DNA from 2 places in the Gardnerella sp. DNF00983 genome. Region 1 is predicted to be linked to the other one. Evidence: riboswitches for the same ligand, from Rfam matches in the RefSeq annotation. Region 1 holds a riboswitch; the other holds the start of a gene.

Region 1 (8,340 bases):
AACTTAACGGCGTATCTACCGACAAAGTTACGTTTGATAACAATGGCACTGCAACAATCGACTTCGATGGCTTGAGTACGCAAGATGATCCAAAGATTCCTTTGAGTGACTTAGTGCTTACAAGAGTTGATGTAGGTGATGTTGTTGTTCCGACTGGCGACAATGCAGTCTTTGTGGCTAATCCGCTTGGATATTCAAGCGCCGAACTTGACCGAATCAAGACAGCTATTTATGAAGCTAATAAAGACAATGAAAAGCTTGGCCTGAGTGAAAAAGATTACAAGAGTCAGATTTCGCTTGAATATATTACGGGCGATACTACCGTTGGTCATGTAAATCAGGGCATATCGAATGGTATGGCGGAAAATACGATTACAGTTAAGATTAAGACTGATAAGGCATTTGCTGAGTTTACCTCTAATGTAAAGGAAAGCAAGCTTACAAAGCTTCCAAATATTCGTAAGGATTACACCGTTTCGTGGGATGCATCTAAGAATAAGATTGAAAATCGCACTTCCGACGAAGGCCTCTCCTGGAGTGAAGATAAGAAGACTATTATCTACCGTTACGACCCAACTAAGGCTATTGCGTTCAATTCCGACGACGTTACAAAGCTGCTTACAGCTACGCCAACAGATTCAAACGTTGGCTTGCGCACGATTAAGGGCAGTGAGAAGCTTGCCTATGAAGGCTCAGATGGTAAGCCGCGCAAGTCGCACATGCACTATGCGTTGCAAGGTGACGAACCAACTGGCGCGCTTACGCTTGGCGTTATTAGCAGCGGCTATTGGAAAGGCGACATTAAGATCACAGGCACCGATGTGGATATGGGTGATGTGCTCGCAAAGACTGACACATATAAGTGGGATGACGAAGCTCAGCCTGTAAAACTTGCTTCTAAGGGTGGCAAGATTTATAGGGCGCGTCTGTTTGTTGCTCCATATGGCATGGAATACTACCAGCACTTATATTCGCTCCCAGATAACAAGAATCTGAACAACACGCCTAAGGCAATTAACGTTATATTTGTGCCGCAAACGAAGAATAAGACGAAGGATCTTTCTAATTCGATTGGCGAGCACAAGACTGAAACTGTTGGAGGCAAGGATGTTCCAACGCAGCCAGCATATTACAACGCGTCTGCTGATAAGAAAGATGCATATGATAAGGCGCTTGATGCTGCAAAAGAAACTCTTAAAAAAGTTGGAACTAAAGCTGATGCTGATTTAAGTGAAGACCTTAAGGCTGAGGTTGATAACGCAACAATTAACCTTAAAAAGGCGCGTGAAGCTCTTGATGGTGATGCTACCAAGAAGGAAGAGCTGAATAAGTCGATTAAAGCCAATGGTAAGGCTGCCGAAGGTGATACTGCTGCAACTCCTGGTACGGTAACTACTGATAAGTATAAGAATGTTACTGAGCCTGACTTCAAGGATGATAATGGTAATGCAGATACCACCAAGAATGAGGATGCTAAGAAAGCTAAAGAAGCCTACGATAAAGCTCTCGAAGAAGCTGAGAAAGTAAACAAGGATGCCAACGCTACGCAAAAGGCTGTTGACGAAGCCAAGGCGAAACTCGACGCTGCGCGTAAGGAGCTTGATAAGTACAGCACTAACAAGGATAAGCTTAACGCTGCTATTGCTGAGCATGGTCAGGTGAATACTGGCAAGAACGATCAGGGCACACAGGATGTGACTAAAGCTGACCCAACTTACCAGAACTCTAACGATACAGAGCGCAAGGCGTATGACGACGCTGTTAAGAAGGCAAACGATCTTTCTAAGGATCCAAACGCTTCTCAAAAAGATGTAAACAAAGCTATTGAGGATCTTAAGAAAGCTAAGGAAGCGCTCGACAAGAACGCAACCGACAAGGCTCCTCTTGATGCTGCGGTGCAGAAGAGCTTCGATAATCCGAAGCCGGACGATAAGTCGAAGCAGAGCGTGTTCTATAAGAACGCCGCCGCGAAGAAAGACACCGACCCTGATGCTAAAAAGGCTGTTGAGGACTACGATAAAGCTTTGCAGAAAGCCAAGGATGTTCTTGGTGACAAGAACGCTACAAAGGCCGATGTAGAAAAGGCTAAGAAAGATCTTGAAGACGCTGAAGCAGCACTTCATGCTGATAAGTATCAGACAAAAGTAACTGATTTAGCTGAAGCTATTGCAGATAATGTAAGCGGTTACCTGATGCCTGCGTACTTCAACGCCTTTGATGAAGCGCAAGCTAAGGGCAAAGATTCTCAAGCCGCAAAAGACTTCAAAGCCTACAACGACGCTTATCACGCTGCAAAAGACTTGATTACGGAGATTAGGAAGCCAAATAGCACGGTAACGCAAGATCAGGCTGATAAGGTTAAGAAGCAGCTTATTGAAGCTCGTAAGGCAATCGATAAGTACGCAACTGACACCAGCAAGATTTCGGCGGCGCTGCTTCACAGCTTGGCTATTAAGGCAAGCCCAGCGTATCAAAACGCGTCTGCAAATACTGATCCAAATTCTGACGAAGCTAAGGCAAAGAAAGCATACGATGATGCGCTTGATGCTTTGCAAAAAGCCTTCAATGATGAGATGCCTCAAGATACGGTCGATGGCAAGCCTGGTAGTCAAGTAATCTCGACTGACAAAGTGCCTGACAAGGATGGAGACACAAATAGTGCGAGCTACCTTGACGGCATCCAGTCCCACGCTAAGGGTCAGCCTTTGAATAGGGATGTGCCAAAGCTACTTGCAGATCTTAACAAAGCTGTGGCAGATTTGAATAAGTTCGCCACTAAGACCGATAAGCTGCAGGAATCCATTAATAAGGATACTGATACTCAGAAGGATCCGGCGTACAAGAACACCAAGGATCCACACAAGCTGGGTGATAACGGCCAGGAAGATACTTCTGGATACGAGGATGTCAAGAAGAAAGCTACGGCTTACGACGAGGCGCTTACTGAGGCTAAGAAGCTCTTGACGGATCCAACCGCTACCCAGGCGCAGGTGGATGCGGCTCTTAAGAAGCTTGATGAGAAGCGTGACGCTCTTAAGGCTCAAGATACTAACGTTGAAGCGCTGAAGAAGAGTGTTGGAAAGCATGGTACAGAGAAGCAAGGCGAGACTGCTGCTACCGAAGGTACTGTTACTTCTGATGCGTATCGCAATGCTTCTGATCCTCACTTCATGAAGGAGCAGGACGGCAAGCTTGTTCCTGATACGGACAAGAACAACAAGGCAGCCGAAGCTAAGAAAGCATACGACAAGGCATTGGCCGAGGCTCAGGAGTTGCTCTCAAAGCACGATGGCAAGGATACGCCTCTCGACGCTAAGCCAACTCAGAAGCAGATTGATGAAGCTTTGAAGACTCTTGACGAAGCTCGCAAGAAGCTTGAGGATAACTATAAGACAGTTACCACTAAGCTTGATGAGGAAGCCCAGAAGTCTCAAGCAGATGGCGCAACCGCTCCAACGGCTGGTCAGTTTGAGGACTCGCCAGAGTTCAAGAATGCCGACGCCAAGAAGAAGGATGACGATAGCGGCAATAAGGTAGACAATGACGAAGTCGATGCCTATAAGAAGGCTTTGAAGGCTGCACGTGATTTACTCGCTAAGAAAGACGCTACTAATCTCAGTGAGCGTCCAACTCAGAAGCAGATTGATGATGCTCTCGAAACGTTGAAGAAGGCAAAGCAAGCTATTACCGATGGCTACAAGACCGATGCAACGGCTCTCCAAGACGAAGCAACGCTCGGAGAGGACGGTGGAGCATTTACTAATAGCCCAGAGTACAAGAACGCCGAAGCTAAGAAAGCTGAAGGCGGCAGTGACAATGCTAAGCTTAAGGCATACAAGGATGCTCTAGCTGAAGTTACGACTATGCTCAACAAGTTTGGTAAAGATGGCAAGCCGAAGGCTAACGCAACTGATATTCCAACTCAGGCTAAGGTTGATGCTGCGCTTAAGAAGCTCAGTGACGCTCGCAAGGCAGTGGAAGATGAGTACAAGACCGACGCAAAGCCTCTTGAAAAGGAGGTTGGCGACAAAACTCAAGACGGCAAGCTTGTAACACCTCCATTCGAGGAGTCGATTCCATACAAGAATGCTCTGTATAAGAAGCAGTCTGAAACTGGCGATGCTGCAACGACTGATACTTCTGCCACCAAGAAGCTTCAAGATTATAACGATAAGTTTGAAGCAGCGAAGAAGATTATCGATCAGGTGAAGAACCCAGATCCGAATGCTGATCCAGATAAAAAGCCAACTAATGCTGATGTTAAGACAGCTTTGGAAGCCTTGCAAAAGGCAAAGAAAGCTATCAATGACGCCTTTACGACTAATGCTAAGGATTTGAAGGATGAGTCTGCGAAGTCTACTGCTGACGGTGTAACTACCGTTGGTAAAGATGACTTTGAGAATACTACAGAGTTCAAGAACGCTGAATCTAAGAAGGGTAAAGACTGCAAGGATAATGCTGACGTCACCGCTTATAAGGAAGCGTTGAGTAAAGCTAGGACTTTGCTTGGAAAGTTCGATGAGAACGGTACGCCAAAGTCTGGTGAAAAGGAAATCCCAACCCAGCAAGAAGTTGACGAGGCTCTTAAGAAGCTGAAGGACATAAAAGATAAGATTACTGCTGACTACAAGACCAGTTCTACTGAGCTTCAGCAAGAAGTTGATAAGTCTAAGGACGGAGATAAAGACAAGCGTGATGACGTGTTCGAGAACACTCCTGCGTTCAAGAACGCGACTGCTAAGGGTGATGATGCGTCTAAGCAGGCGCTCGAAGAATACAACGAAAAGCTTAAGGCTGCTAAGAAGCTTCTTGAGAAGTTCGACCGCACTACTGGCAAGCCAAAGGATGGTGCAACTGACGTCCCAACCCAGAAAGAGCTTTACGATGCTCTAGATGCATTGCAAGCTGCTAAGAAGAAGATTGAAGACGATTACAGCACAATCAAGTATGACTTGCGTAAGGAAGCTGATAATGATGGTGACTTCACTAAGTCTCCTGAGTATCAGAATGCTCAAGCTAAGGGTGATGACGAGTCTAAGAAGGCTATTGACGATTACAAGAAGGCTCTCGACGAGGCTAACAAGATTCTTGGCGACAAGGATGCAACTCAGGCTCAGGTTGACGAGGCTTTGAAGAAGCTTCAGGATGCTAAGAAGAAGCTTACTGATTCTAATAAGACGGATAAGTCTAAGCTTCAGACTGAGGCTGATGATGATGCTAAGTTCCGTAAGTCTTTGTACTTCATTATTGGCAAACGCGACGATATTGAGGCTTATAAGAAGGCTTTGGCTGAGGCTGACAGCGTGCTTAACGATCCTAATGCAACTCAGGCTCAGGTTGATGAGGCTTTGAGGAAGCTTCAGGCTGCTAAGTATAAGCTTAATCACCCGTTTGGCGCTGGCAGTGGTGTTGGTAGCGGTAGCGGCTATGATACCGATGCTGATGCTGGGGATGGTTTTGATACTAGTGATTCTCAGAGTGCTTTGGTTGATAAGTCTGCTTTGCAAGTCGAAGTTAATAATTCTGTAGACACTAATGCAAACACTGCGGCAGCTAGAGCTTACAGGCAGGCTTTGGCTGAGGCTAAGCGTGTGCTTGCTGATAAGAATGCAACTCAGGCTCAGGTTGATGAGGCTTTGAGGAAGCTTCAGGCTGCTAAGGCTGCGTGGCGTAATGCCTCTGGCGCTTCCGGTAATGCTAGCGCTCTTGCTAAGACGGGTGCTGCAACTGGCTTGTTTGCAAGTCTTGCTGCAGTATTCTCCGGACTTGGTGCTGCTGGCGTTGCTTCTCGCCGCCGCAAGCATTCCAACGAGTAGCCTCGCTCATAACTAAAATCCCTCGCAGGTTATCTTCCGATAATCCGCGAGGGATTTTTTTCTTGCTGCCGCGCGAGCGCTGACTGCGCTAGTAACAGCTAGCGGCAGAAATTTTACAGTCGTGCGCAGTTTATGCCGCCTACGCACCAAAAAGCGGCAGAAATTTTACAGTCGTGCGCAGTTTATGCCGCCTACGCACCAAAAAGCGGCAGAAACTTTACAGTCGTGTACAGAAAAGGTCGTTTGCGCGCTTTAATCCGGCAGAAACTTTACAGTCGCGTAAATTAACGATAGTATTTCCCCAAACCTCCTGAAGCTTTGCATCATTGCTTTGCGAACGCTGCTCATGAAGCTTTGCGGTTGCGCTTCTGCGAAAAGTGGTTTTGTAGCTTTGCAGTTATGCTTCTGCTAACAATGATTACTTATTGATTAGTGAACTTTAGCATTATTGCTCTGCAGACGCTGAGTATTTGTCGCTTAGTGAACACTAGCGTCCGTGCTGCTGCACGCGCCACACCAGACGCACCCACCACACCAAAAACACTAGCGGTTTTACTAATAGTGGGAGATAGGAATTGCTTGGTCGAGCAATATAAAAGCGGAACGATAGTAATAATCTTGTTGACGAATACTGTTTTTGAAAGAAAGTAACTAAAAAACTAAACTCAACTACACAACCGCTAAGTCCAAGTAAGGTATAGGAGCGTAGCGCTGCGAGACAATCAACACCCACTCCTCACACCCATCTCAATTTCACACTCGCGCCACACCAAAAATAACTCAGTAACTACGCGCATCGTTATTAGTGCAGAATGCACACTGCAGGAGAAACGAAAAATCGGCAAAGTGCGTTACTAGTGCAGAACGCGTACTGCAGGAGAAACGAAAAAACGGTAGTGAGCGTTACTAACGCAGAAACCGTACTGCGTCAGTAACGAAAATGCTTAGTTTTGCGATTTGACATACCGGTTCAGTTAACAAATTTTTGCCAGAAGTGCTAGAATGCTGCACGGTAGTGTGATGAAATTCACATAATTTCGTTACATCTACCTGCAGCATTTGGGTATTGCTAAGTTAGCAATATTGCAACGTTCTGCATTTGTAATTCTTGAAGGTCAAGAATTACATCCGCGGGAGCCTGTTCTATACAGGCTGAGAGGGCGAAAGCCGACCGTAAACCTGATGCGGGTAATGCCGCCGTAGGGAAGGAGTATATATGCGAAATATTCGTATTATTGGTGCAGGTATTATTGGTTTAGCAACAGCGTGGAGACTTACGGAAGCTGGCGTAAAAGTTAGCATAATTGATCCAGATCCAGTCTCTGGTGCTTCTCACCATGCTGCCGGCATGTTAGCTCCTACCGCAGAAATGCAATATCAGCAAGAAGCGTTGTATCCTCTTATGTTTGAGTCTGCAACTATGTATAAGGAATTGGTTGATTCGGTTGCAAAGTACACCGATAAGCCAACCGGCTACTTAGAGTGCGGCTCTTATGTAATCGGTGGTGACGCTGCAGATAACGAGCACGTAAACGAGTTGCTAAACTTGCAGCATCGTTACGGCCGTAGAGCTGAGCATATTTCTGTGAGTAAGCTTCGTGAGATTGAGCCTGCTCTTTCGCCAACTATTGCTGGCGCTGTAAGCGTGCCGGACGACCATCAAATCAATCCTCGTCTTTTCACTGCAGCAATGATTGATGCGCTCGAAAAGCGCGGTGTTGTTATTGAGCGTCGCGCAAGCACTCCGGATGATTTGGGTCCAGACACAGTTTTGGCATCCGGTTTGGGTGCTAAGGATATGCTTCCGCAGCTTAAGCTTCGCGCTGTGTGGGGCGATATGATTCGTATGACTATTCCAGAGCCTTTGCGCCCAATTTTGAGCTCTGTGGTTCGTGGATTTGTGCATGACCGCCCAGTTTATTTGGTGCCTCGCGCTAAGGAAACAGGCGAGCTTGTGCTCGGCGCTACTTCTCGTGAAGACGACCGCAATATTCCAAAGGTTGGCGGCGTACTCGACTTACTTCGCGATGCTGCAAGCGTGCTTCCTGGCATTCAGGAATGCTCGATTACTGAGGTTACCGCTGGCGGCCGCCCAGGAACTCCAGACGATTTGCCGTTCATTGGCATTGATCCTAAGACGCACACCACGATTTCCACTGGTTACTTCCGTCACGGCATTTTGCTCACCGCTTTGGGTTCTTCTTTGACTACAAAGCTTGTGCTTGAGCAAGAGTTGACTGAGAAGGAAAAGGGCTTCTTGGAAAGCTGCAATCCTGCTCGCTTCTAATCGCTAATTCCAGTGAATTCGCTAGATTTCGCTGCGAATTGTGTGAAGTGTTCAAATATAGACGTAAGTGTGATGCAGAAAGTACTTTTAGTAATTCAGCTTTTAGTTAGTAAAGGTTAGATTATGCAAATCGTAGTCAATGGTGAAACTATTGAAATTCAAGATGGGTTAACTGTTGCTGAGCTTATTGCTCAACGTTACGGTTCAGACGCTGGTCCTGGCATAGCTGTTGCGATT
Region 2 (8,340 bases), 720 kb from region 1:
GATCAATATTCCAGTTTTTCTCAATGATTCCGTCTTTAATCATAAGAATTCTGTCAGAAAGTCTTACTGCTTCGGAAATATCGTGCGTGACCATTATTGTGGTCCAGCCATGTTTCTGTCTTAGATTATCAAGCAAATCTTGCATGTCTAAACGAGTTAAAGCATCTAATGCTCCGAAAGGCTCGTCTAAAAGTAGTAATTCAGGATTATGAACTAAAGCTCTAGCTAATGAGACTCGTTGGGCTTGACCACCTGAAAGTTCTGATGGCCATTTCGAACCGCAATTATTAAGTTGCATATCATTAAGAGCTTTTTCTGCAATAGATTTTAGTTCTGATTTGTTTCCTTGTATGCCGAAAACTACGTTCTTACTTACTGTTAGCCATGGTATTAATCTTGCATCTTGGAAACCTATTGCTTGATGTTGTGTGACGTTTATTGTTCCAGAATCAGGTTTGATTAATCCTGAAATAACTTTAAGAAGAGTAGTTTTTCCGCATCCTGAGCGTCCTATTAAAGATACGAATTCGCCTTTTTTAATATTTAGATTTATATCTCGCAATATTTTAGCGTTATTTTTAAAAGTCACGCCAATATGTTCTAGAGTAACGCAGTAAGAGTTATCTTTAGTCTCATAGTTTTCTTCTATTTGAGTGTCCATATTTACTCCTACTGCGTTGCTCTAAATCATGTTTATATAATCTTGTTATATAACTTTGTTTTAATTTTGATTAATTAGTTATATATTATTTTATTTTGATATTTAATTTTTGTTTTTATGAATATGTGTTTTATAGATATATGGATTAATTTACTTCGTGCAATCCATTACAGAATCTTTCAAATTCTTTGGAGCTTGCTTAATTAAACCATATTTCACGTATTCTTTAGCTTGAGTTTCCATCATTTTCAAACCTTTTTCATCGATTGGACGAATAGTTGGATTGTCAAACTTTTCAATTTGCTTAATAATAGTTTCGCTTGCTCCGAGCTGCTTGTAAGCGTTTCCAATAACATTGTTTTCTTTATGAGACTTTTTTGCTTCGCGAACAAGAGCCTTGTACATCTTCTTAACAAGATCTGGATGCTTTTTGGCAAAGCTCTTAGAAACAATGTGAATAGTAACGTTCATATTGCCGTACTTTTTAGCATTTACAAGCAATTTTGCGCCTGGAGTTGTCATTGCTGCAGCAAGATTCTGATCGAATGAGGAAATTGCGTCAATCTGTCCAGAAGTAAATGCTGCCTGGAAGTTCTTAGGACTCATCTCAACTTTGTTAACTTTAGAAACGTCTAAACCGCTTTTATCAAATGCGCGGTGAAGCATGTAATCGCCAGTGTCACCGTTGTGAATAATAGCAACTTTCTTTCCGTATAAGTCTTTTAGTGTTTTCACGCCGCTTTTTGCGGATGCAACGATTCCTTGAGAATCACCATTGTAATATTCGAGCGCAAAAGCTACCCATGGTTGTCCTTCAGCAATCAAATCAATGAAGCGTCCGGTTCCAGTAGTTGTAGCATCTGCATTTCCGCTCATAACAGCAGTAAGACCATCAACTGGAGTGTAAGGGCCAGTGTAAACTACTTTAGATTTGCCAAATTCGTCTTGAAGGAATTTCTCATTTTTCAAAGTAGTTAAATAATTTGCTGTAGAAAGATAAGCGACTCTCATAGTTCCAGCGTCTTCTTTTGAAGAAGCGCTTGATGATTTTTGTGAGCTTCCGCAAGCTGCGAGAGATACTGTTGCGCAAACAGCGCAGATTAATGCAATAATGCTCTTTTTAGAAAATCGCATTTTTAAATTAGCCATGATATATAGTTCCTTTTGTTTGTTGTTTTATTTATCTGTTGTTTGTTTGGTTGTTATTATTTGGTTGTTGATTCTAAATATTGACTAATTCTTAAAAAGCAATTTAATGCATTTTAAAAAGTAGTTAACTTTAGAAAAATGTTGATATTACTAGATTATTGGCGTGATTTTCTATCTAATCTGCGTTCAGGTATAAGAAGATATTCTAATATGTTTGCAGTAAGCTCAGATCCAAGACCTGCAATTGCGTACATAATAACGCATGCCATCATTTGATCAGGCCTAAAGAATTCTTGCGCTCTTGAAAGAATGTATCCAATTCCAATAGAAGAATTGACTGTTTCGCAAGTCACTAATGCAACCCATGCTACAGATATTGCAAATCGCAAACCTGTCATAAAACTTGGAAGTGTACCGCGAAGCAAAATAGATATAAAAATAGTAGATTTTTTAACGTGATAAACCTGCGCTAATTCGAGAAGTTTCGGATCAATATTACGCACTCCGTCGCGAATATTAACGTACATAGGTCCAAAAACGCCAACAGCTATAAGCGCTATTTTCATCGTTTCATCTATTCCGAGGAAAATTATTAATATTGGAGCTAAAGCCGGGAATGGAATTGATCTCAACATGTGGCTTGGTTTATCAACTACAATATTGCCAAGCTTACTGCCTCCTGCAAGTATGCCTGCAGGAACAGCAAAAATAATTCCTAACAAAAGCCCTAAAAGAACTCGTAAAATACTTATTCCTAAGGATTTTAATAATATGCCTTCGTTGTTTAAATCAATAAAGGCTTGTATTACTTCATATGGGGATGGCAAAGAACGGTCTTCGATTGGAGAAAGAGTTGTAAAAAACCACAAAACCAAAATGAGGATGGTTGAAATCCACACTTTACACGAAGATACCGCTTTAAATGCAATCTTCAATATGTTTTTCGCTTTATTAGGCGAATTGTAAGTCATGCGACAATCCCTTCGATAGTCTTAGCTATATCAGGTTCAACGAGTGTATTCTCAGCGCAACACTGTATGTATTGTTGTTTGGCACGATGTAGTTGCGCACCCCGTGTCTGAGGTCATTATCGCTTAAGGGTATGGACAAGTGTATTTTAAATCGATATTTATAAACGATATTGCTTAAAAATATACAATTGGCTCATATGACTCGAGTTAAATCAAAATATTGTGAACGTTCACGGCATAAATACGCTGATACTCAATATAACGTCCATAAAACGCACTAGTCTTGGAAGAGTCATCACAACCCATAGGTATAAAGGAGTAGTTGTGGCAGCTATTGAAAGCGTATATGCACGCGAAATTTTGGATTCTCGTGGAAATCCTACTGTTCAGGTTTATTTGGAGACCGAAGATGGCGCTCAGGGTATTGGTTTAGTGCCTTCTGGTGCTTCTACTGGTGAAGCTGAAGCTTGGGAACGTCGCGATGGCGACAAATCCCGTTATCAGGGCAAGGGCACGTTGGAAGCTGTTAAGGCTGTCAACGAGGTAATCGCACCTAAGGTTATTGGCATGGATGCCACCGATCAGCGCGCTCTTGATGAGACGATGATTGAGCTTGATGGCACGCCAAACAAGGGCAAGCTTGGTGCTAACGCAATTCTCGGCGTTTCCCTCGCTGCTCTCTACGCTGCTGCCGAGTCTGCTCAGCTTCCGTTGTACCGCTACATTGGCGGCACCAATGGTCACATTCTTCCAGTTCCAAACATGAACATCATGAACGGTGGCGCTCACGCTGATTTCGCAACCGATATTCAGGAGTACATGATTTCTCCTTACGGTTTCGCAACCTACAGCGATGCTTTGCGCGCTGGTGTTGAGGTTTATCACACCTTGAAGAATGTTTTGAAGAAGGAAGGCTTGGCTACTGGTCTTGGTGACGAAGGTGGCTTCGCTCCAAAGATGAAGTCCAATGAGGATTCCTTGAAGTACATCATGGATGCAATCGCAGCCGCTGGCTACGAGCCAGGCAAGCAGATTGGTATTTCTCTTGACGTTGCTTCTTCCGAGTTCTACAACAAGGAAACTGGTAAGTATCGTTTCGATGGCGAAGAGCGCGAATCTGCTTACATGCTCGATTACTACGAGAAGCTCATCAACGAGTATCCAATCGTTTCCATCGAAGATCCATTCCAGGAAGAAGGATGGGATGATTGGGCAGAAATCACCAAGCGTCTTGGTGATCGTTTGCAGTTCGTTGGCGATGATTTGCTCGTCACCAATCCAAAGCGTTTGGCTAAGGGTATTGAGCTTGGTGCAGCTAACTCCTTGCTCGTGAAGTTGAACCAGATTGGTTCCGTCACCGAAACCCTCGACGCTATTGAGCTTGCGACTAAGAACGGCTTCACTTCTATGGTTTCCCATCGTTCTGGTGAAACCCCAGATACCACCATTTCTGATCTTGCCGTTGCTAAGAACACCGGCCAAATCAAGACTGGTGCTCCTGCTCGTGGCGAGCGTATTGCTAAGTACAACCGCTTGCTTGAGATTGAGGAAGAGCTTGGTTCTACCGCTCAGTATGCTGGTTACAGCGCATTCAAGGCTTGCAAGAAGTACATGAAGTAACTTTTAGTTTTAAAGTAACTTAGTGGCTTCTTAAGTCTTTGAGTTTTAACGGTCAGTCGTGTTTACGGCTGACCGTTTTTTATTAAATATTTTTGAAAAAATCAAAACGCGCAAAAAATTTTCTTAAATTTACTTTCATTCTCATCATAATAGTGATATTTTTGTGAGAAAATCGAAACAGAAGGAGATGTTTCATTATGCGAAAAGTAGCAGTTATTGGTATGGGAAATGTTGGCGCAGCTGTTGCTCACCAGCTTGTTGTTGGTGGTTACGCCGACGAGTTATACCTGTATGACAAGAATGAAGCTAAGGTTAAGGCTGATGCATTGGATTTTGAGGATTCAATGGACAATTTGCCTTTTAATGTAAACATTACTGTCAATGATTACGATGCTTTGAAAGATGTTGAAGTTATCGTAAGCGCTATGGGCAATATTAAGCTTTTAGACGTCCCAAATCCTGATCGTTTCGCAGAACTTAAACATAATCGTGTTCAAGTTGAAGAAGTTGGTGCAAAGATTAAAGCTTCTGGCTTCCATGGTGTTTTAGTTGATATTACTAATCCTTGCGACGCTATTTGCCAGCTTTATAAAGAAACAACTGGTCTTCCTTATGAAAAAGTTATTGGCACTGGAACTTTGCTTGATTCTGCGCGTCTTCATCGCGCTGTTGGCAAATTCTTCGGAGTTCATCCAAAAGCTGTGAAGGGCTATAGCTTGGGTGAACATGGTGATTCACAGTTCGTTGCATGGTCCACAGTTAAGGTTCTTGAACAGCCGATTGTTGAGCTTGCAAAAGAAAAGAATATTGATTTAGATGCTGTTGATGAAGAAACTCGTCAAGGCGGCTTCACTGTGTTCTACGGAAAGAAGTATACAAATTACGGTATTGCTGCTGCTGCAGTTCGCCTGGTTCATGCTGTTCTTTCGGATTCAAAGGAGCAAATGCCTGTTTCGAACTATCGCGAGGAATATCATTCTTATCTTTCTTACCCAGCAATCGTTGGTCGCGAAGGTATTGTGAAGCAGTGCCAACTTGACTTGACTGAAGAAGAGTTGCAAAAGTTGCAGCATTCTGCAGATACAATTTTGAGCAAGGCTCAAGCAAAATAGATAAGTCAAAAATAAAATAACTAAAAATAGTACTTTTGAATCTAAAATATTTTTTACAGATTTTAGATAAAAGCGTATTGAAAAATGTCGTTGTAGGTTTAATTGCTCTTCAAGAGTGTTGAATTTACAGCGACATTTTTGTTATAAAAATTTTTGATATTAGATTATTTATTATTTGAATTCATAAAGCTGGTTAGTCCTAATTGTTTATGATATATACTTTTAACTATAAATGACATTATTTTTTGGGGGAAATATGATTTCTAGTGCATACATAAGTGTTGGAAGCAATATAGGTGATAGATTACTTAATTTGCGTCAAGCTGTTTCGCTATTGAAGCAAAATTCACATATAAGCAATATTATCGTTTCTTCAGTGTATGAAACCGAACCAGTTGGTGACGTAGTGCAAGACAGTTTTTATAACATTGCTTTACGCTTGGACACTGATTTAACAGCTTTTGAATTGCTTGATTTTATTCATGATATTGAACAGCGTCTTCACAGAAAGCGCATAGTTCGTTGGGGCCCTCGAACAATCGATTTAGATATTATTGATTTTGGTGGTCAAACTATAAAAAGTGAAAATCTTACGATTCCGCACAAAGAAAGAGATAATCGCAGATTCGTATTAGTTCCTTTGCTTGAAATAAGCGCAGACGATGCTAATTATCATGAGCTCATCCAAGATAAGCTTAATAAAACTAGCGACACTAATTGGATTAATATTATTGAAAGTAGCGAAGTTTTTAATTAGTTTGGAATATAAATTTAGTTTTAAATATGAGGCTTTAGAAAGAAAGAATACAAATGCGAATTATTGAAAGCAATTTGGAGAATGTATCTTCTAAAAATATTGCAGATATAGCGTTACTGCAGGATCTTTGCGTAAATCAAAAAATTTTATGCACGTGGGAAAATATTAGCGAAAACGATTTAAACAAAGTAGCTGATTTTCTCGATCATTTTGATACAGCTATCAAAGTATCCGAGTCTTCTATTGACTTCATTTTGCCGCTTATTGCTCTTAAACCTTTTATGCAAGAGTGCGAAAAAGCATGGTACGAAGATCAAGAATTACTTGCAAGTTTGCGCTCGCTATTAAAGCAAAAAGCAATTGTGTGGAATGCAGGGCGATTCTGCTTTGATACACTTGACAAGCCTATAGTTTACGCGATTTTGAATATTACTCCTGACTCATTCTATGATGGTGGCAAGTACCAAAGTGAAGACGAGGTAAATAGCCATATTAAAGAAATAGTTGAAGCTGGTGCTGATGTTATAGAAGTAGGCGGTCAAACTACAAAACCTGGCGGTTATTTAGAAATTACTCCAGAAGAGGAAATAAGGCGCGTTATACCTGCTATTAAGTATATTCACAAAAATTATCCTCAAATTGCTGTAGCAGTAGATACTTACAAGTTACCTGTAATGGAAGCTGCAATTGAAGCTGGCGTAGATATTATAAATGATGTTCGCGCGTTTGATTCTCCAGAAAAAGTAAAGCTTATGGCAGATTCTAACGTTGGATTAGTGACAATGCATAGCAATAGAGATACAGAATATGACAATTTAACAAAGGTTATGTGTCAATTCTTTAGCGATAATTTAAAAATGCTTGTTGATGGAGGAGTTGACTTAAATAGGATTATTCTTGATCAAGGAATTGGCTATGCAAAGGTTGCTGATGGTGAACAAGATTATGCAATGATGCGAAATATTAATCAATTGCATCGTTTTGGTCGACCAATATTGGTTGCGATTTCTAGAAAAGGCTTTGGTAAGAAGCTTTTTAATTTAGATAAAGAAGATCGTTTGCCTGTCACTTTAGTTGCAGAAACAGCGATGTTTATGGCTGGTGGGCGTGTAATACGTGCTCATGATATTGCAGAAACAAAGCAATTAGTCGAAATGATTGATGTTATTAATAGAAATTACTGGTTTAAGTAGAAAAATTTAAATAATTTTTTTGCAGTTTTGTTCGTCAGTTTTTTTAATTTTAATAACGAATAAATGTAGTGTGACTGTAAATGCAGTGTTACTGTAAATGTGACACAACAGCATTTTGCATCTAAAAGCGCGTAAGATACTAGCGGAATGCATGATGTTTTCACGTCGAATACATCAAGTAATTTAGAAAGTATGGTTATGAAAAAGCGTCGTAAAACAGCATTAGGTGAAGATGTAGCACCATTGCAACAGCGTCGACTACTTTCAGGACCACTTGTGTTTTTATTTATGGTTTTTGTAGTTACTGTTGGTTCAATTGAGTGCATTTCAACAGTTAGAAATTATGCGTTAAGCTTATCTGAGCTTCATGCACTTCAGCGTGAAGAAAGTGATTTACGTGAACAAAAGCGTACGTTGAATAATAATATTGACCGATGGAAAGACAAAGCATACGTTACTGCTCAAGCTAGAGATCGTCTCGGCTTTATTTTTCCCGGTGAACAGGCTGTTCGCGTAGAGCATCCTGAAGCAGTAACTGGAAAAGTTCCGAATGAATTTGCTCAAGAAAATAGCGAAACTAAGACTCATTCAGTCTTGCCTTGGTATAGTGACTTAATGTATGCAATACATAAAGCAGACAAACCAGATACTGTGCCATCCTTATAACATATAAACTGATAAAATATATAAACTGATAAAGTAAAAAATTATTTATTTGTAAAACAGCTTTAACAGGAGTAGAAACGCATGGCTAACAGCCAAGAAAGTTCAGATAAAATGCAGAACAGTAATAAGAATTATATTCCAAAAGAAGCTGTAAAACGTTTATTTACTACACCTGCGAGTGATGCCGAGCGTGCAATTGTTGAAAAGCAGC

What was found. A riboswitch is a leader RNA that binds a small molecule or an ion and turns the genes downstream of it on or off. The one in region 1 is predicted to bind thiamine pyrophosphate.
Region 2: another riboswitch for thiamine pyrophosphate. It lies ahead of HXT34_RS03220 (ABC transporter permease); the one in region 1 lies ahead of thiO (glycine oxidase ThiO).

What each region holds. Positions count from the first base shown of each region.
Region 1 covers NZ_CP058392.1:123,909-132,248, forward strand. Annotated here, with positions in the region: gene HXT34_RS00505 (peptidase) at 1-5,816, shown strand, start outside; TPP riboswitch at 6,937-7,039, shown strand; gene thiO (glycine oxidase ThiO) at 7,033-8,103, shown strand; gene thiS (sulfur carrier protein ThiS) at 8,227-8,340, shown strand, end outside.
Region 2 covers NZ_CP058392.1:846,732-855,071, reverse strand. Annotated here, with positions in the region: gene HXT34_RS03230 (ABC transporter ATP-binding protein) at 1-661, opposite strand, end outside; gene HXT34_RS03225 (ABC transporter substrate-binding protein) at 812-1,810, opposite strand; gene HXT34_RS03220 (ABC transporter permease) at 1,966-2,781, opposite strand; TPP riboswitch at 2,771-2,895, opposite strand; gene eno (phosphopyruvate hydratase) at 3,106-4,401, shown strand; gene HXT34_RS03210 (L-lactate dehydrogenase) at 4,599-5,513, shown strand; gene folK (2-amino-4-hydroxy-6-hydroxymethyldihydropteridine diphosphokinase) at 5,770-6,270, shown strand; gene folP (dihydropteroate synthase) at 6,324-7,463, shown strand; gene HXT34_RS03195 (FtsB family cell division protein) at 7,656-8,129, shown strand; gene HXT34_RS03190 (DUF501 domain-containing protein) at 8,241-8,340, shown strand, end outside.